DNA from 3 places in the Pseudocitrobacter faecalis genome. Region 3 is predicted to be linked to each of the others. Evidence: predicted binding sites of a transcription regulator. Region 3 holds the regulator's gene; each other region holds the start of a gene.
The links. Region 3 encodes PurR, which represses purine synthesis genes. Its sites were predicted from a motif close to CANGCAAACGTTTGCNTG; they were not measured.
Positions count from the first base shown of each region.

Region 1 (6,648 bases), 1.4 Mb from region 3:
CTTCAGTCCTTCTGCGCCCATCATGCGGATGTACATCCAGCTAATCGGCAGGATAGAGGCGCTGCCGAACGGTGCGGCAGAAACCGCGCCCTGACGGGTCAGCATGCCTTCAATCTGAACCACGCTGTGGCCCGGAACAAACGGGGCCAGATGCGCTTTCACACCGATTGGGCCCATACCCGGGCCGCCGCCGCCGTGCGGAATACAGAAGGTTTTATGCAGGTTAAGGTGCGAAACATCCGCGCCGATAAAGCCCGGCGAGGTAATACCTACCTGTGCGTTCATATTCGCGCCATCAAGGTAAACCTGACCGCCGAACTGATGCACGATTTCACACACTTCACGAATCGTCTCTTCATACACGCCGTGGGTAGACGGGTAGGTCACCATGATGCAAGAGAGGTTTTCGCCGTGCTGCTCGGCTTTGGCACGCAGATCCGCCAGATCGATGTTGCCCTGTTTATCACACGCGACCACCACCACCTGCATTCCAGCCATCTGTGCGGAAGCCGGGTTGGTGCCGTGCGCCGATGCCGGGATCAGACACACATCGCGATGGCCTTCATTGCGGCTTTCATGATAGTGGCGAATCGCCAGCAGGCCCGCGTATTCTCCCTGCGCGCCGGAGTTCGGCTGCATACAAACCGCGTCATAGCCGGTCAGTTTCACCAACCAGTCAGAGAGCTGACCGATCATCTGATGATAACCTTCCGCCTGATCGGCCGGGCAGAACGGATGCAGCTCAGCAAATTCAGGCCAGGTGATCGGGATCATTTCCGCTGCCGCGTTCAGTTTCATGGTGCAGGAACCCAGCGGGATCATCGCCTGGTTCAGCGCCAGATCTTTACGCTCCAGCGAGTGCATATAGCGCATCATCTCGGTTTCGCTGTGGTAGCGGTTAAATACCGGATGGGTCAGGATCGCGTCGTCACGCAGCATCGCTGCCGGGATCGAACGGCTATCGAGCGCCACGTCTTTATCCAGCGTGTCGATATTCAGGCCGTGGTTGTCACCGAGGATCACGCTGAACAGCTTCAGCACATCATCACGGGTGGTAGTTTCATCGAGCGTAATACCCACCGCATTGTGGATGTCGCTGCGCAGGTTAATTTCCGCTGCTTCGGCACGCGCCAGCACGCTGGCTTTATCTGCCACCTCTACACACAGCGTGTCGAAGAAGTGCGTAAAGCGCAGTTTTTGCCCTTTCTGCTGCAGACCTGCCGCCAGGATATCGGTCAGGCGATGAATACGATTCGCGATACGTTTCAGGCCAACCGGGCCGTGGAAGACAGCATACAGGCTGGCAATGTTTGCCAGCAGAACCTGAGAAGTACAAATGTTGGAGTTCGCTTTCTCGCGGCGGATGTGCTGCTCGCGAGTCTGCATCGCCATACGCAGCGCGGTATTACCCGCCGCATCTTTCGATACACCGATAATACGGCCCGGCATAGAGCGTTTAAATTCATCTTTCGCCGCAAAGAACGCCGCGTGCGGGCCACCGTAGCCCATCGGCACGCCAAAGCGCTGAGCAGAGCCGAAGATAATGTCTGCGCCCTGTTTGCCCGGTGCGGTTAACAGCACCAGCGCCATAAAATCAGCGGCAACGCTTACAACGACTTTGCGGGATTTCAGTTCCGCCATCAGCGACGTGTAATCGTGAACTTCGCCGGTGGTGCCAACTTGCTGAAGCAGCACACCGAAGACATCCTGGTGATCCAGCGCTTTGCTGGCATCATCAACAATCACGTCAAAACCGAACGTTTCTGCGCGTGTACGTACCACATCCAGCGTCTGCGGATGGACATCGGCAGCCACGAAGAAACGGTTGGCGTTTTTCAGTTTGCTGACGCGTTTTGCCATCGCCATCGCTTCGGCGGCGGCGGTGGCTTCGTCCAGCAGAGAAGCGGAGGCGATATCCAGACCGGTCAGATCCAGCGTCACCTGCTGGAAGTTCAGCAGCGACTCAAGACGGCCCTGCGAAACTTCCGGCTGATAAGGCGTGTATGCGGTGTACCAGCCCGGGTTTTCCAGCATGTTGCGCTGGATAACCGGCGGCAACTGAACGCCCGTATAGCCCATGCCAATGTAAGACTTAAAGCGCTTGTTACGTCCGGCAATCGCTTTCAGCTCCGCCAGTGCGGCGAATTCTGTCGTCGCGTCACCCACCTGCGGCGGGGTGGCAAGCTGGATATCTTTCGGCACGATTTGGGAAATCAGTGCAGTTAATGAATCCGCGCCAACCGTTTTCAGCATCTCCTGCTGTTGCTGAGCGTCCGGCCCGATGTGACGTTCGATAAAAGCATCACGGTTTTCAAGCTGGCTTAAAGTCTGTGTCATGAGCGATGGTTCCTGAAACGTGCGGTGATTTTAGAATGCCCTCTCCCTGAGGGAGAGGGAGAACAACGGTTACTCGTCTTCTAACAGTGCGGCGTAGGCTGTCGCATCCAGCAGCGCGGCAACTTCTGCTTCATCGCTGGCTTTGATTTTGAAGATCCAGCCGCCCGCGTACGGTTCGCTATTGACCAGCTCTGGCGAGTCGCTCAGTTCATCGTTAACCGCGACGATTTCACCGCTGATTGGCGCGAAGATGTCGGACGCCGCTTTAACGGACTCCGCTACCGCGCAGTCATCGCCTGCGGCAACGGTCGCGCCGACATCAGGCAGGTCAACAAACACCATATCGCCCAGTAATTCCTGCGCGTGTTCGGTGATGCCTACGGTGTATGAGCCATCGGCTTCTTTACGCAGCCATTCATGTTCTTTGCTGTATTTCAGTTCTGCGGGTACGTTGCTCATCAAAATGTCTCCAGAAAAGGGGGAATTACGCGACGGCCTTGCCGTTACGCACAAAAACAGGTTTCGTTACTTTTACCGGCATTTCACGGTTACGGATCTGGACGATCGCGGTTTCGCCAATGCCCGCCGGAACGCGAGCCAGCGCAATACTGTGACCCAGCGTCGGGGAGAATGTCCCGCTGGTGATCACGCCTTCCAGCGCATTACCGTGAGCGTCAGTGAAACGCACCGGCAGTTCGCCGCGCAGCACGCCTTTTTCGGTCATCACCAGGCCAACCAGTTGCTCGGTGCCTTTTTCACGCTGCATCTCCAGCGCTTCACGACCGATAAAATCACGGTCGGCAGGTTCCCAGGCAATGGTCCAGCCCATGTTGGCCGCCAGCGGAGAGATACCTTCATCCATCTCCTGACCGTATAAATTCATCCCGGCTTCCAGACGCAGCGTATCGCGCGCGCCCAGACCACACGGTTTTACACCCGCTTCAACCAACGCGCGCCAAAAATCGGCGGCTTTTTCGCGCGGCATCGCAATTTCGTATCCAGCTTCACCGGTATAGCCGGTGGTAGCCACAAACAAATCACCCGTCTGTACGCCAAAGAACGGTTTCATGCCCTCAACGGCTTGACGCTGTTCATCGTTAAACAGGGTTTCGGCTTTTGCTTTGGCATTTGGCCCCTGCACCGCGATCAGCGACAGGTCATCACGAACGGTGATTTCAATGGCGAACGGTTCAGCGTGTTGGGTAATCCAGGAGAGGTCTTTTTCGCGGGTGGCGGAGTTTACAACGAGGCGGAAATACTCTTCGGTGAGGAAATAGACGATAAGGTCGTCAATTACGCCGCCCGAGGCGTTTAGCATACCGCTGTATAGCGCTTTGCCCGGTTTCGTCAGTTTGGCGACGTCGTTTGCCAGCAGATAGCGCAGAAACTCGCGGGTGCGGCTGCCGTGCAGGTCGACGATGGTCATGTGCGACACATCAAACATTCCGGCATCGGTACGCACCGCGTGGTGCTCGTCAATCTGCGAACCGTAATGCAGCGGCATCATCCAGCCGTGAAAATCCACCATTCGCGCGCCGCACTGCACATGTTGATCATACAAAGGCGTTTGTTGTGCCATCTTGTCCTCGTTGAGTAAGCAAAGCCAACCACTTTCCATTACAAAAAACCCGGCGCCGACACTGCGAACAGCCCCGACGCAAACGTTCTCTTTTGCCTGAACTTACCACCGAAATCGGCAGTAAACCATAAGCAAAGATGGGTCATCAGATTAGCTTATGGTCAAAATCAGCCCAAAAGCTTACAGAGTTATTCGCTGTAAAAATGCGAATAACACCACATATAATTAACATTGGCGCACGAACATTTAGCATAAAACCATATTTAGTGCGGAAAACGAGGCGTGTTTTTCGTTATCTCAAAAATGCTGAATTAGAAAAACTAATGCGAAATAAGGCGTGAAATTAGAATTTTTCAAACGAGAGGGTAGCACTCCCGACAGAGCGTCGGGAGCAGAAGTGTGACGCAGTTAACGAAGCCATTCCGGCAGATCATTCAGACCCATTGCCTGACGAATTAACTGGGGTTTAACACCCGGTAATGTATCGGCGAGTTTCAGGCCAATGTCGCGCAGCAGTTTTTTCGCCGGATTCTCGCCCGCGAAGAGTTCGCGGAACCCCTGCATGCCTGCCAGCATCATCGCCGCGCTGTGCTTACGACTGCGCTCGTAGCGGCGCAGATAGAAATGCTGACCGATATCTTTGCCCTGCGCATGCAAACGACGAACTTCATCAATCAATTCCGCCGCATCCATAAAGCCCAGGTTGACCCCCTGCCCCGCCAGCGGATGAATGGTATGCGCGGCATCGCCAACTAACGCCAGACGGTGTGCAGCAAACTGGCGCGCGTAACGCCCGGTTAGCGGATAGACCTGACGTTCGCTCTCAAGCGTACACAGACCAAGACGATTATCGAAAGCGATGTTCAGCGCTTTGGTAAACACGTGCTCATCGGCCTGCTGCATCCGTTCGGCTTCCTGCGGCGACAGCGACCAAACGATTGAACAAAGGTGCGGATCAGAAAGCGGCAGGAAGGCCAGAATGCCTTCGCCATGGAATGCCTGACGGGCGATGGCATCATGCGGTTCAGTGGTGCGAATGGTCGCCACCAGCGCGTGATGTTTATAATCCCAGAAGGTTAACGGGATATCCGCTTTATTCCGCAGCCAGGAGTTTGCACCATCGGCCCCCACCACCAGACGCGCCGTCAGCATGGAGCCATCTTTCAGTGTCAAAAACGCGTCGTTCTCGCCCCAGGCAACCTGCTGAAGTTCAGCGGGAGCCATCAACGTAATATCCTGACAACGCTGCGCTTTTTCCCACAATGCATTGTGGATCACCGCATTCTCAACAATATGGCCGAGATGACCGTAGCCCAGACTTTTATCATCAAAAGCGATGCGCCCGAAGCTGTCTTTATCCCACACTTCCATGCCGTGATAGGGGCTGGCGCGATGGGCAAGAATAGAAGACCAGACATCCAGCCTTGTCAGTAATTTTTCGCTACCCGCATTGATTGCCGACACACGCAACGCCGGAGGCGCATCGGCCGCCAGCGGCTGGGGCAACGTCTGTTCCAGCACCGCGACGCGCAGGCCGCTGCCCTGTAAACCACAGGCAACCGCCAGGCCCACCATTCCACCGCCAACGATAGCGACATCTACACTCTGCACATTGACTCCTTAACGGGCTACCCAGCCCAGCGTACGCTGCGCCAGCACATCGCGTGCCGGGGTGAATAATTCCATCGCCATTAAACCGACATTACGCCCAACAACCAGCGGGGCCCAACGGTTGGCGAACAGGTGCACTAAACCATCGGTCACGCCGATGGTGGCGGCTTTATCATCCGCACGCTGACGTTGATAACGACACAGCAGCCCATAGCTGCCAATATCCTGGCCCGCGTCAAACGCCTGCGCCAGCAATTCCGCCAGCGACATAACGTCACGCAGACCAAGGTTGAAGCCCTGACCGGCTATCGGATGCAGCGTTTGTGCCGCGTTGCCCACCAGTGCCAGACGGTGTGATACCGCACGTGTCGCCGTGGTGAGAGACAACGGATACGCATGGCGTGTGCCAGCCTGGGTAATGCGCCCCAAACGCCAGCCAAACGCCTGCTGGAGTTCATTGCAGAAACGTTCGTCCGACCAGCCCATCACCTCGTCACGATTCTCCAGCGCATGGCACCACACCAACGAGCAACGCCCTTGTGACATCGGTAGCATCGCCAGCGGGCCATTCGAGGTGAAACGTTCATACGCGCGCCCCTGATGTGGCACGGCGGTGGTGACATTGGCGATAACCGCAAGCTGTTGATACGGCTCCTGTTGCCAGCTAATGCCGCACTGTTCACCCAGCGCCGAGCGCGAACCGTCGGCGGCCACCAGCATCTGCCCGCTGATCGTCTCGCCGCTTTCCAGCGTGACGCTCACAGCATCCTGAGTACGATTAACGCTGGCTACACGCGCCGGGCAATGCAACGTAACACCCGGCGCTTTACGCAGCAGCGCGAAAAGGCGTTGTCCGACGTCATGCAGTTCCACCACGTTGCCCAGAGCAGGCAAGCGATAATCTTCTGCTTCCAGCGTAACGAACCCGGCATGGCCGCGATCGCTGACATGGACGGTGTTGATTGCCGTCGCGCAGCTGGCGATGGCCTGCCAGATACCGACTTTCGCCAGTTGCTGACACGTGCCTGCCGCCAGCGCGATCGCCCGGGCATCAAAGCCCGGATGTTGCAGAGAATCCACTTCCGCCGCTTCAATCAGATGCACGGGCAAGCGCCCGCCGG
Region 1 covers NZ_CBDDNJ010000002.1:395,351-401,998, reverse strand. The annotation lists gene gcvP (aminomethyl-transferring glycine dehydrogenase) at 1-2,337, opposite strand, end outside; gene gcvH (glycine cleavage system protein GcvH) at 2,407-2,796, opposite strand; gene gcvT (glycine cleavage system aminomethyltransferase GcvT) at 2,822-3,916, opposite strand; gene ubiI (FAD-dependent 2-octaprenylphenol hydroxylase) at 4,325-5,527, opposite strand; gene ubiH (2-octaprenyl-6-methoxyphenyl hydroxylase) at 5,537-6,648, opposite strand, start outside.
Region 1: a site for PurR is predicted at 3,992-4,009, ahead of gcvT (glycine cleavage system aminomethyltransferase GcvT). Genes of this name have one in related genera too.

Region 2 (6,648 bases), 970 kb from region 3:
GGCAACTGATAGTGATCGTAGAACCAGTTCAACGAGTAACGCAGCCCTACCGGGTCAATCTGCCAGCCCCAGTCGGATTTCTGTACGTAGGGGTTTGAGACCAGACTGGTGGTTTCATCGTAATCGAGCTGCGGGTTATCGTCGGTCGCTTTGGTGGCAAACGACATATAGTAGCTAAAGCCGATGTAATCGACACAGCCCTGCATCAGTGCCTGCTTGTCTTGTTCGGTGATATCCAGTGAAAATCTGCGACGTTCGAAGTAGTTCAGCAGATGTTGCGGATATTTCCCACGAACGTGCACATCGGTAAACCAGTAGCGGCGATGCATGGCATTCATCGCCATCATCATATCGTTTGGAGCGCAGGTCAGCGGATAGATGGGGCACATGGCAATCATGCAGCCGATTTGCAGCGACGGATTAATCTCACGCCCCGCTTTTACCGCCAGGGCGCTGGCCACCAGCTCATAGTGCGCCGCCTGGTACATTACCGGCTCGCGATCTTCACCTGGCTGATATTTCAGCCCGGAGTTCGTGAACGGAGCGAAATCCTCATGGAAGTTAGCCTGGTTATTAATCTCGTTGAAGGTCATCCAGTACTTCACTTTGTGCTGGTAGCGCGTGAAGACAACCTTTGCAAAACGCACAAAAAAGTCGATGAGTTTACGGTTTCGCCAGCCACCATATTCAGTCACGAGGTGATACGGCATCTCGAAGTGCGATAGAGTGATAACCGGCTCAATGCCGAGCTTCAGGCACTCATCAAACAGATCGTCGTAGAACTGCAATCCGGCTTCATTGGGTTCCCGTTCGTCGCCTTTTGGAAAAATACGCGTCCAGGCGATAGAGGTTCGGAAACACTTGTAACCCATCTCGGCAAACAGTTTGAGATCGTCTTTGTAGCGATGGTAGAAATCAATGGCTTCATGATTAGGATAATTTTTGCCGGGCAATACGCCATCGGTGATTTCTCGCGGCACGCCGTGCGCGCCCGCCGTCATCACATCAGCCACGCTGATGCCTTTCCCACCTTCCTGCCAGCCGCCTTCCAGCTGATGCGCAGCTACCGCGCCGCCCCACAGAAATCCCGCTTTAAATCCAGACATAACTTTCCCTCATTAAACAGTCGCGTTCTGTTGATTGAAATGGTAAACCGCGCCCAGCAGCCCGGCGTCGTTGCCCTGGCTTGCCGCACACACGAAGTCGTCGATACCGAACCAGCGTAGATGCTCACGCAGCAGCGTCAGGAACCCCGGGCGTTCAATAATGCCGCCGCCAATAAAAATGGTTTCAGGGTCGAAAAGATTGACCAGGTTATAGAGCCCGGTGGCGATGCCATTAAGGAAGTCATCGACCAGACGATGCGCTGCGCGATCGCCGGCTTCATAGGCGTCAAACACCGCCTCACCTGTGATGGCTTCCAGCGGTTGCCCAAGGCTGTCCGCGTAGCGTTTACGCAGCACGCGCAGCGTACAGGTTGTGTTCATGGTGTAATTCGTTACGCGACGCGAGGCTGGTCTATCGGTGAACATGTAACCGAATTCACCGGCGCGAAAGCGCTTGCCGTGAACCAGTTTGCCGTTGCAGAAAATCGCGCCGCCGATTCCGGTGCCGATAGTCAGCACCAGAAAATCATTCATCTTCGTAGCCATACCCTGCCAGCGCTCCGCCAGCAGCACGCAGTTGGCATCATTTTCGACCGTAACCGGGCGCGATGTTTTCGCCTCCAGCCATGCTTTCATCGCAAAGTTATCGAAGCGACGGATAGCGCCGCCCATTTCGATAAACCCGGTATGAGGATTAACATAGCCCGGCGCGCTGATCGCAATGCCGGTACAGTGGGGATGCGCGGCAACCCAGTCGAGCATTGCCTGCAAAATTTGGTCTCCGTCACTGTCGACGATCGCCGCTTTGCCTTTCTCTACAATCGTCCCCTGCGCGTCCACAACACCCATTTTTAACGCGGTGCCGCCAATATCAAATGCTGCAATGCTCATCGTTCTCATCCCTCCCGAATGGTAAAACGACACGCTTAATGCTCGTTCCTGCATAACAGAAACCGGTTTCAGTGGCATCATGTGCATTCAAAGCAACCGATGCAAGGACAAAAATGTACCCGGTTTCATTTTCGTGAACGGTATCAAACTTGACCATCTTCTTAGGTGAAAGGGCAAAAATCCGCGCCCTTAAAAATGGATGCACAATGGGCTCGCAAACGTTTGCTTAGACTGTTAGAATTGCGCCGATTTTTCTTGCTAACGCAAACGCGTGGAGACTTAGCAGTGACCGACAAAACCTCTCTCAGCTATAAAGATGCCGGTGTTGATATTGACGCAGGAAACGCTCTGGTTGACCGAATCAAGGGTACGGTGAAGAAAACCCGTCGCCCGGAAGTGATGGGTGGATTAGGTGGATTCGGCGCATTGTGCGCACTGCCGCAAAAATATCGTGAACCGGTGCTGGTCTCTGGCACGGATGGCGTTGGCACCAAACTGCGTCTGGCAATGGATTTAAAACGTCATGACACCATTGGTATCGACCTTGTCGCCATGTGTGTCAATGACCTGGTCGTTCAGGGCGCCGAGCCCCTGTTCTTCCTCGACTACTACGCCACCGGCAAACTGGACGTCGACACCGCGGCCAGCGTGATCAACGGCATCGCGGAAGGCTGTTTACAGTCTGGCTGCTCCCTTGTGGGCGGCGAGACGGCAGAAATGCCGGGCATGTACCACGGTGAAGATTACGATGTGGCAGGCTTCTGCGTCGGGGTAGTAGAAAAATCAGAAATCATCGATGGTTCAAAAGTCACCGACGGCGACGTGCTGATCGCGCTGGGCTCCAGCGGCCCGCACTCTAACGGTTATTCACTGGTGCGCAAAATTGTGGAGGTCAGCGGTTGTGACCCGGAAACCACGCAACTGGAAGGCAAATCGCTCGCCGACCATCTGCTGGCGCCAACCCGCATCTACGTGAAATCCATTCTGGAACTGATCGAAAACGTCGACGTCCACGCCATCGCCCACCTGACCGGCGGCGGTTTCTGGGAGAACATCCCGCGCGTCCTGCCGGATAACACCCAGGCGGTAATTGACGAATCTTCCTGGCAATGGCCAGCCATCTTTAACTGGATGCAGGACGCAGGTAATGTCAGTCGTCATGAAATGTACCGCACCTTTAACTGTGGCGTGGGCATGGTGATTGCACTGGCAGCCGATGAGGCGGATAAAGCCATTGCCCTGATGAACGAAAAAGGTGAAAACGCGTGGAAAATCGGCTATATCAAAGCCACTGATTCTGAACAGCGTGTGGTCATCGAATAATGAAAAATATCGTGGTGCTCATTTCCGGCAACGGAAGCAACTTACAGGCTATCATCGACGCCTGTGCGCAAAAGAGAATAAAGGGCACCATTCGTGCGGTATTCAGCAATAAGGCCGATGCGTTCGGCCTTGAGCGCGCTCGCGAAGCGGGGATCCCGCAGCATGCGTTAACCGCCAACCAGTACGCCAGCCGTGAAGCATTTGACCGCGAGCTGATGCACGAAATCGACGCTTATGCGCCGGATGTCGTGGTGCTGGCAGGCTATATGCGGATTCTGAGCGCCGAGTTTGTCAGCCACTATCAGGGGCGGTTGCTGAATATCCACCCTTCCCTTTTGCCGAAATATCCGGGCCTTGATACGCATCGCCAGGTACTGGAAAACGGCGATGCTGTACACGGCACCTCGGTACACTTTGTCACCGAAGAGCTGGACGGCGGGCCGGTGATTTTACAGGCCAAAGTCCCCGTGTTTGACGGTGACGACGAGGCCGATATTACCGCGCGAGTTCAGGCTCAGGAACATGCTATTTACCCGCTGGTGGTGAGCTGGTTTGTCGAAGGTCGCCTGGCTATGCGTGAAAACAGCGCCTGGCTGGATGGCGTAAAACTGCCGGTCAGTGGTTATGCTTCCGAAGATGAGTAATCCTGTTCACCATCGTCCCAGACGGTGGTGAAATTCATTAAATAAATATTTCCCTCGTTAACGCTCTCTATTAATTATAATGCAAGCAAAATATTATAATACTTTTGACTTTCATCACTAAATCCCCTCTAATTCTCCCCAGATTAATTATTTCATCTGGCATAAGGTTATGTTTAAAAACAGGACGTTGTTATTAAGTGTTTGGGTTATTCCTGTCTTTTTCTTATTTTATTCATGCGTAAGCTATTTACACATTCAAAAGGCAGCATTATCTATCCACAACATGGAAGCAAAATTCGAGCTGGCACAGGCCTCTGACAAAGAGACCTACCAATGGGAGGGGCGTTCTCTTTCAAAACAAAACACTATCGAATTTTATCAGGCCGCTAACGAAAAATTCGGCAAATACATTAACTGCATAAATATTTCACACCCCATATCAATATTCGCAATTATATTTTCAGTATTAACGCTATTTTCGGGTGTTTTTGCTCAGCGCCTGTGTTCGCGGGTCATTTCGATTAACGCCAGCGGTCTTGAGCCGGAAGAACAAGCGCCTTCATTCCACTGGTTTCGGACTATCCTTGCATTGGCGACTTTCCTTCATAGCGCCTGTTTTCTGTTAACGCTGATTTGTATTTTGGTCTGCAAATTGTTGCTCCTTCCGTGGTCAATTAAATTTCTCACAACGTCGCCGTCAGTCATCCTGATACTTGAAATTGTGGGTGCGGTGGTGGTTGCGGCGTTAATCGTTTGTCTCGCCTGGAGTCGTCGCTGTCTTATGCTTTTTAGCACGACTGAACCCGTCATCTACGGCATCATGATCAGTGTCCATGATGAACCAGAATTCTGGAAGTGGCTGAGTAACACGCTGCAGGCCAGCCATCACCCCGTGCCGGACAATGTCATATTAAGCCTTCAACAAGAGTGCCACGCCACGGTTGCACCGCTGGTGATGACCACGGGGGAGAAATTACATGGCTTAACCCTTTGCATTCCAGTTGACCGTATTAACACGCTCAGTAAGCGTCGGATGGCGGAGCAAATTTGCCAGGCGATGTCGCAGCCTGCCGAACTGGCACCCGAAGTTCGACACGATCTTCTCGAATCGCACCTTCGTCTGGTACAGGCGCAGCATCCTGTCGCACGTAACCAGCTTGATCGGGTTATGTTTCGCTGCGCCACCGCGGTAGCCTCGACGTTGGCAGGTTATTTCCTGCATGCATGGCGTGAGGCCATATATCAACAATCCACCCGCCAGATATGGTCAATGAGCAATTTAACCGTCAAGTCTGACGGCAGCCACACCGCTGGCCTGCTAAGCAGTATGCGCCTCTATCTTACAAAATTGGCTCAACAGCTACCCAAAGCCGATTTTCCCGCCTGATCCCCTGCCCTGGCCCAGTGCCGGGGCACAACATCCGTGATTTTTCCCTGTCATCGCGTAATAAGTGTCATACTCTTCTGGCACAGTTGGACAATCAACTGGAATGCTCGCCATAATAGCCAGGCCATAACGCGTGGATGGAACGGAGTGTAAGTAGTAATGGGTCAGGACAAACTGTATATCGAGAAAGAGCTAAGCTGGTTATCCTTCAATGAGCGGGTTCTTCAGGAAGCTGCGGATAAAAGCAATCCGCTGATTGAGCGCATGCGTTTCCTGGGGATCTACTCCAATAACCTGGATGAATTCTACAAAGTGCGTTTCGCCGAACTGAAGCGGCGCATTATCATCAGCGAAGAACAGGGCTCTACCGCCCACTCTCGTCATCTGTTGGGCAAGATCCAATCCCGCGTACTGAAAGCCGATCAAGAATTCGACGGCCTCTACAACGAACTGCTGCTGGAAATGGCGCGTAATCAAATCTTTCTGATTAACGAGCGTCAGCTTTCTGTGAACCAGCAAAGCTGGCTGCGTCATTACTTTAAACACCAGTTGCGTCAGCACATTACCCCGATTCTGCTGAACCGGGAAACGGACCTGGTGCAGTTCCTGAAAGACGACTACACCTATCTGGCGGTAGAGATTATTCGCGGCAACGAGACCCACTATGCGCTGCTGGAAATCCCGTCCGATAAAGTGCCGCGCTTTGTCAATCTGCCGCCTGAAACGCCGCGACGTCGCAAGCCAATGATCCTTCTGGATAACATTCTGCGCTACTGCCTGGATGATATCTTCAAAGGCTTCTTTGATTACGATGCCTTAAACGCCTACTCGATGAAGATGACCCGTGATGCCGAGTACGATCTGGTACACGAGATGGAATCGAGCCTGATGGAGCTGATGTCCTCCAGCCTGAAGCAGCGTTTAACCGCCGAACCAGTGCGTTTTGTTTATCAACGCGATATGCCAGACGCGATGGTGGAAATGCTGCGTAAAAAGCTCACCATCTCCCGCTACGATTCCATCGTTCCGGGTGGACGCTATCACAACTTTAAAGACTTCATTGGCTTCCCGAACGTCGGCAAAGCCAATCTGGTTAATAAACCAATGCCGCGTTTACGCCATATCTGGTTTGACAAATTCCGCAACGGCTTCGATGCCATTCGCGAACGGGATGTGCTGCTCTATTATCCGTATCACACGTTCGAGCATGTGCTGGAACTGCTGCGCCAGGCGTCGTTCGACCCGAGCGTGCTGGCCATCAAAATCAACATCTACCGCGTGGCCAAAGATTCCCGCA
Region 2 covers NZ_CBDDNJ010000002.1:865,538-872,185, reverse strand. The annotation lists gene ACOXYR_RS04735 (6-phospho-beta-glucosidase) at 1-1,106, opposite strand, end outside; gene bglK (beta-glucoside kinase BglK) at 1,119-1,997, opposite strand; gene purM (phosphoribosylformylglycinamidine cyclo-ligase) at 2,283-3,320, shown strand; gene purN (phosphoribosylglycinamide formyltransferase) at 3,320-3,964, shown strand; gene ACOXYR_RS04715 (hypothetical protein) at 4,134-5,351, shown strand; gene ppk1 (polyphosphate kinase 1) at 5,511-6,648, shown strand, end outside.
Region 2: a site for PurR is predicted at 2,209-2,226, ahead of purM (phosphoribosylformylglycinamidine cyclo-ligase). Genes of this name have one in related genera too.

Region 3 (6,648 bases):
ACGGTCGGGCTATATCCCATCGCATTCAGAATAAACGGTGAGCCCGTCAACCAGGCGAAGAAGCTTGCCGAGCAGGCCGCATACACCAGGACGTTACCGCGATAATCGCGACTGCGTAACAGCTTCATAAATGTCAGCTTATCGCCACTTACCGTGACCTTTTTGTGAGCGGATTTCAGGCGCAACGCGGGGATCATCAAAATCAGCGTGATGGCAAAGAGCGTAGCAAAGATAGCCTGCCACTCAAAGTGGTGCAGGATCCAGCTTCCCAACAGCGGTGCCAGCGCCGGAGAAAGCCCGACCAGCGGCATAATGGTCGCGAAAATACGGTTAGTTCGCTGTGCCGGATAATAATCGGTCACCATCGCCTGCCAGGTTACCGCTGCGGCACATACGCCGACTGCCTGCACGAATCGCAGAACGAGCAGGGTGGTGGCATCGCGTACCCACAGCATTCCCAGACAACCAAGGGCAAAAATCGTCAGGCCAATCAGCAGGACAGGCTTGCGGCCATAGCGATCTGAGAGCGGCCCCCACAGCAGCTGTGCTACGGCAAACCCGGCAAGGAATAAACTCAGACTCGCGCTCACGGCGGCAGCCGGTGTTTGCAGATCGCTTTGAATCGCGGCGAAAGCCGGAAGATACATATCGGTGGCGAGGAAGCCTAAAACACTCAGGCCCGCCAGCCAGACTAAAAATCCTTTCCCAGGTTGCATAAAAACGCCTTTTTTGTACAGATGAGGAGGCTGAGAGTGTAGAGAGTGAAAACTGCCTTGTGAAACGCTAATATTTGCGTAGTGGTTTCAAAAATTTTGTGAGCAGAAAATGTGGTCTGAATATTCGCTGGAAGTTGTGGATGCTGTCGCGCGGAACGGAAGCTTTAGCGGCGCGGCAAATGAGCTCCACCGTGTGCCTTCTGCAATCAGTTATACAGTACGGCAACTCGAGGAGTGGCTGGCGGTTCCGCTGTTTGAACGTCGTCACCGGGATGTGGAATTAACCCCTGCAGGGGCATGGTTTTTGAAAGAGGGGCGCTCTGTTATCAAAAAAATGCAGATCACCCGTCAGCAGTGTCAACAAATAGCCAACGGCTGGCGTGGGCAGTTGGCGATTGCCGTGGATAACATTGTCAAACCCGAACGCACACGACAGATGATTGTTGATTTCTATCGCCACTTCAGTGATGTAGAGCTGCTGGTCTACCAGGAAGTTTTTAATGGCGTATGGGATGCGCTGGCGGATGGGCGAGTTGAACTGGCGATTGGCGCGACACGCGCGATACCCGTAGGGGGGCGATATGCGTTCCGGGATATGGGCATGCTGAGCTGGCAGTGCGTGGTCGCCCGCTCGCATCCACTGGCACAAATGGAGGGGCCGCTCAGTGATGACGTGTTGCGCAACTGGCCGTCACTGGTGCGCGAAGATACATCGCGTTCGTTACCTAAACGTACCACCTGGTTACTGGATAACCAGAAGCGGGTCGTGGTACCGGACTGGGAATCGTCAGAAACCTGTTTATCTGCTGGATTATGCGTTGGAATGGTGCCAGATCATTTTGCGCAACCAAAGATTGATAAAGGCGAATGGGCGGCACTGGCACTGGAAAACCCGTTTCCCGATGCCGCCTGTTGTCTGACCTGGCAGCAAAACGACAGTTCACCAGCGCTAAGCTGGTTACTCGACTATTTAGGGGACAGTGAAACGCTGAACAATGAATGGTTGCGAACGCCCGACTCGAGCGTCCGCAAAGACGCTTAACGGCGGTAATCGCGGAACGGGCCGTCGGCCACGGAACGGCGTTCAATCAGGCGCGGGTGCACTTCGATGGACTGCGACTCTTCGCGTTTGCTGACGATTCTGTCCATCAGCATATTGAAGGCGGTTTCCCCGAGGGAGTCCTTCGGCTGGTGGATAGTGGTCAGTGCTGGCGTAAAGAAACGCGAGTTGCGCACGTTGTCATAACCAATCAGCGAGATATCCTGCGGCACGCGCAGGCCCATTTCGTCTGCGGCGCACAACGCGCCCATCGCCATGATATCGCCGCCGCAGAAGATAGCGGTAGGGCGCGGATTCTGGGACAGTATTTGCTGCATCGCGCGGTAGCCGGACTCCGGTTCGAAATCGCCCTGCACAATCCAGTTTTCCGGCACCTTGATCATCATCTCTTCCATGGCTTTCATAAAGCCAGCCAGACGACCCGCGCCGGTGTTACGCTCCAGTGGGCCTGGGATCACGCCGATTTCGCGATGTCCGCGTTCCACCAGATAACGACCAGCCATGTAGCCGCCTTCAAAGGCGTTATCAATAACCGAGTCGGTAAAGTCGGCTTTCGCTTCACCCCAGTCCATGACCACCATCGGAATATGGCGGTATTCTTCCAGCATTTGCAGCAATGATTCCGGATATTCTGAACACATCACCAGCAGGCCGTCCACGCGCTTCTGCGCCATCATTGAGAGATACGCGCGCTGTTTCTCAAGATTGTTCCACGCATTACCGAGGATCAGGGTATAGCCTTTCTGGAAGCAGTTCTTCTCAACGGCTTCAATAATTTCTGCAAAGTAGGCAGCTTCACTGCTGGTCGCCAACAAACCAATGGATTTGGTGTGATTGACCTTCAGACTGCGGGCCACGGCGCTGGGAGAGTAGTGCAATTCTTTGATTGCCGCCCACACCGCTTCACGCGTCTCTTCGGCGACAAAACGCGTCTTGTTAATCACATGTGATACAGTTGTAGTGGAAACGTTTGCGCGCTTCGCTACATCTTTAATAGTTGCCATTCCATCTCACTCCAGACCCGGGCCTGCCCCTGATCGATTCAATACGAAAACGTTTGCCTTCACTCACCCTGGCGCAATGTTATGAATTGCGGTTCGCCGGGAAAACGACACAGGACGACAGGAGGGGGTCAATGGCCGATACACTTTTTAATAAGCGTCGAATTTTGTCTTATCTTTGACAAAAGTGGAAGCGCAAAATCGGTTATTGCGTGAAATCCGGGAAGATTTTTGCGATTAAGTGTGCAAAAATGACATAGCTCACTTTTGGTGTGGGGATAATAAGGAGAAAAATTGATGAGTACCGAACTGAAGATGTCAATTACCACCACGGTTATTACGCTGGCGCTGATCGTTGCTGCTGCGCTGACCGCCGTCCTGCATTAACCCATCCTAAAGGGAGAGACGGCTCTCCCTCTCTTCGATTGTTATCAATTCAGCAAAAATATTTTGCTAATTTGTTCACTTCTGTTTTTTTGTGATTGATGTCATGCTTTTGCCATCTGTTGTCACGCCGCCTTGCGTTTGCGGCAAACCGGAGTCAAAGCATGAAAGTGAATTATCCCTTACTGGCGTTAGCCGTAGGCGCATTCGGAATCGGTACCACCGAATTTTCGCCAATGGGGCTATTACCCGTTATTGCCAAAGGGGTTGATGTCTCGATTCCCGCCGCTGGCATGTTGATCAGCGCTTACGCTGTAGGTGTGATGGTTGGCGCGCCGCTGATGACGCTGCTGCTTTCACATCGCGCACGGCGCAACGCGTTAATCTTCCTGATGGCGATTTTCACTTTGGGCAACGTCCTTTCCGCGATTGCACCGGATTACACTACGTTAATGCTGTCGCGCATTATTACCAGCCTCAATCACGGTGCGTTCTTTGGTCTGGGATCGGTTGTTGCCGCAAGCGTGGTACCGAAAGATAAACAAGCGAGCGCCGTCGCGACCATGTTTATGGGGCTGACCATCGCCAACATCGGCGGCGTTCCGGCGGCAACATGGCTCGGAGAAACGATCGGCTGGCGTATGTCGTTCCTGGCGACGGCCGGGCTCGGCGTGATTGCGATTATTGGTCTGTGGCTGTCGCTGCCGAAAGGCGGGGCGGGTGAGAAACCGGACGTGAAGCGTGAACTGTCGGTGCTGGTTCGCCCGCAGGTACTGTCTGCGTTGCTCACCACCGTGCTGGGCGCGGGGGCGATGTTCACGCTCTATACCTACATTTCGCCGGTGCTGCACACTATCACGGATGCGACACCTGCCTTTATCACATTGATGTTGGTGCTGATTGGTGTAGGTTTCTCCATCGGCAACTATCTTGGTGGTAAATTTGCAGACCGTTCAGTCAGCGGTACCCTGAAAGGTTTTCTGCTGCTGTTAATGTTGATAATGCTGGCGATCCCGTTCCTGGCGCGCACGGAAATCGGTGCCGCATTCAGTATGGTGGTGTGGGGCGCGGCGACCTTTGCGGTGGTGCCACCGTTGCAGATGCGCGTAATGCGTGTTGCGCATGAAGCGCCGGGGCTTTCTTCTTCCGTCAACATTGGCGCGTTTAATCTCGGTAATGCTTTAGGTGCCGTAGCCGGTGGTGCGGTGATTTCTGGCGGACTGGGTTACAGCTTTGTGCCGGTGATGGGGGCGATTGTGGCAGGACTGGCGCTACTGCTGGTTTTCTTCAGCAGCCGCTCTCAGGGTGAAGAGGTCGTGGTAAGCCAGTAACAACAACGCAGAAGGGGAAACCCTTCTGCGTCATTTTCTTTATGCCGCCAGATTCTCAGCAACAAACTTCCAGTTTACCAGCGCCCAGAAGTGCTCCAGATAGCTAACGCGTGCATTACGGTAATCAATATAGTAAGCGTGTTCCCACACATCGACCGTCAGCAGCGGTTTGGCATCCGTCGTCAGCGGCGTACCTGCGTTAGAGGTAGAGACAATTGCCAGGCTGCCGTCGACTTTTTTCACAAGCCAGGTCCAGCCAGAACCGAAGTTCTTCGCGGCTGCATCGTTGAACTGCGCTTTAAACTCAGCAAAGCTACCGAAAGAACGGTTGATGGCTTCCGCCACGTCACCGGTCGGTTCGCCACCGGCATTCGGTGCCAGGCAGTGCCAGTAGAAGGTGTGGTTCCAGACCTGTGCTGCGTTGTTGAACACGCCGCCTTCAGAGGTGCGAATGATCTCTTCCAGTGATTTGCCCTCAAACGCCGTCCCTTTAACCATATTGTTCAGGTTGGTAACGTAAGTCTGGTGGTGTTTCCCATAATGATACTCGAGCGTCTCGGCAGAAATGTGCGGTGCCAGAGCGTCTTTGGCATACGGTAATGCAGGTAATTCGAACGACATTGCTACTCTCCTTTTTATAGTTAATATCCCCAGTAACCCTGTACTGAGTGTGGATAGAGTAGCAAATTAAAAGGTGTGATAAAAGAGAAGGTTACCCTGCCAGATGTGTGGCAGGGTAGGGGTTAGCGGATGGTTTTCGGCGTCATTACGCGGCGTGCGCCGACGTAGTGGCGATCCCAGTAGTCTTCACTGAGGGAGGTAATTTGAATATCGCGACCGGTACGCGGAGACTGAATAAACTTTCCACCGCCGATGTAGACACCAACGTGATCGGCGGTGCCGCGTCCACGCGTGCGGAAGAACACTAAATCGCCGCTCTCCAACTCACCCCGGTCAATCGCACGGGCATCGCGCAGGTGATACATTTCGTTAGCTGTTCGCGGAATACGGAATTTCACCAGATCTTTATAGGCGTAATAAACCAGACCGCTGCAATCAAAACCGGTGCGCGGAGACGTGCCACCCCAGCGGTAAGGTTTGCCAATCTGGCCCATCAATTTGTTCATCGCGGTTTTTTGTGCTTTCTGCACGCGCGCCTTGTGCGCTTCAGCAATAGTTAACGGTTTGCTCTCCACCTTGCTGGTGGTACAGGACTTCCTGTGACCTTTTCGGGCAACGCATTTGGTGGTGACGTTTGCCGCTGCGGTTTTCATCGCGCTGCTCTTACTGCGACGCGTTGAGGCCGTTCTGGTGGTGCTGGCGGCGCGCGCGGTGCGGGATGATTTGCTGGCGGTAGAGGCGATTTTTTTACTTGCCGTCGCCTTCGTGGTGGTTTTTTTACTGGTTGAGGCGGTGGACTTCTTCTTGCTGCTGCTTTTGCTGACGGTATTTTTCTTCTTCCGTTCGCTTCCCTTTGCGGAGAGCGATTTTTGCGCCGACGTGGCTTTCGTATGACCGGAAGCGTGCGAGAGCGGCGAGAATGTTAATGATGAAAACAGCAAAGCACAGAGCGTGATCGACATTTTTTTTATTCGCGCCACTGAGCAATCCTCTGAGTATGGAGGCATAAAAATTCATGCCTGGGTATGATTTACAAAACTCATCAATTCTAATCCATATAAAGCAATAAAGTTAATAGCGATTTTGTATCTAAAATAGTGTTTCGTTAGCAAGTGCAAAAAAAAACAGCAATCGAAATACAATGAGCTAAAAAATGGACAGTTTTTTAGTCAGCAGGTTGCTAAAGTGACATTTCACAGGCATCTTCTGTGCTCAGACGTTAAAATAGTAAAGCGTGAATAAAATGTTATTTTCCGTCTGAGGTCTGAAACGCTACAATGTCAGACTACATGTGGTATTCGAAGTTAAGGAAGTAAGACAATGAGCACAACTGTTGAAACAATCCAACGTCAGATCGCTGAGAACCCCATCCTGCTGTACATGAAGGGTTCCCCGAAACTGCCGAGCTGCGGTTTTTCCGCACAAGCTGTGCAGGCGCTCTCTGCCTGTGGCGAACGCTTTGCTTACGTAGATATTCTGCAAAATCCGGAGATCCGCGCAGAGCTGCCGAAATACGCAAACTGGCCGACCTTCCC
Region 3 covers NZ_CBDDNJ010000002.1:1,838,286-1,844,933, forward strand. The annotation lists gene punC (purine nucleoside transporter PunC) at 1-716, opposite strand, end outside; gene punR (DNA-binding transcriptional activator PunR) at 826-1,758, shown strand; gene purR (HTH-type transcriptional repressor PurR) at 1,755-2,780, opposite strand; gene cydH (cytochrome bd-I oxidase subunit CydH) at 3,075-3,164, shown strand; gene ACOXYR_RS09575 (MFS transporter) at 3,326-4,492, shown strand; gene sodB (superoxide dismutase [Fe]) at 4,532-5,113, opposite strand; gene ACOXYR_RS09585 (C40 family peptidase) at 5,236-6,093, opposite strand; gene ACOXYR_RS09590 (Grx4 family monothiol glutaredoxin) at 6,434-6,648, shown strand, end outside.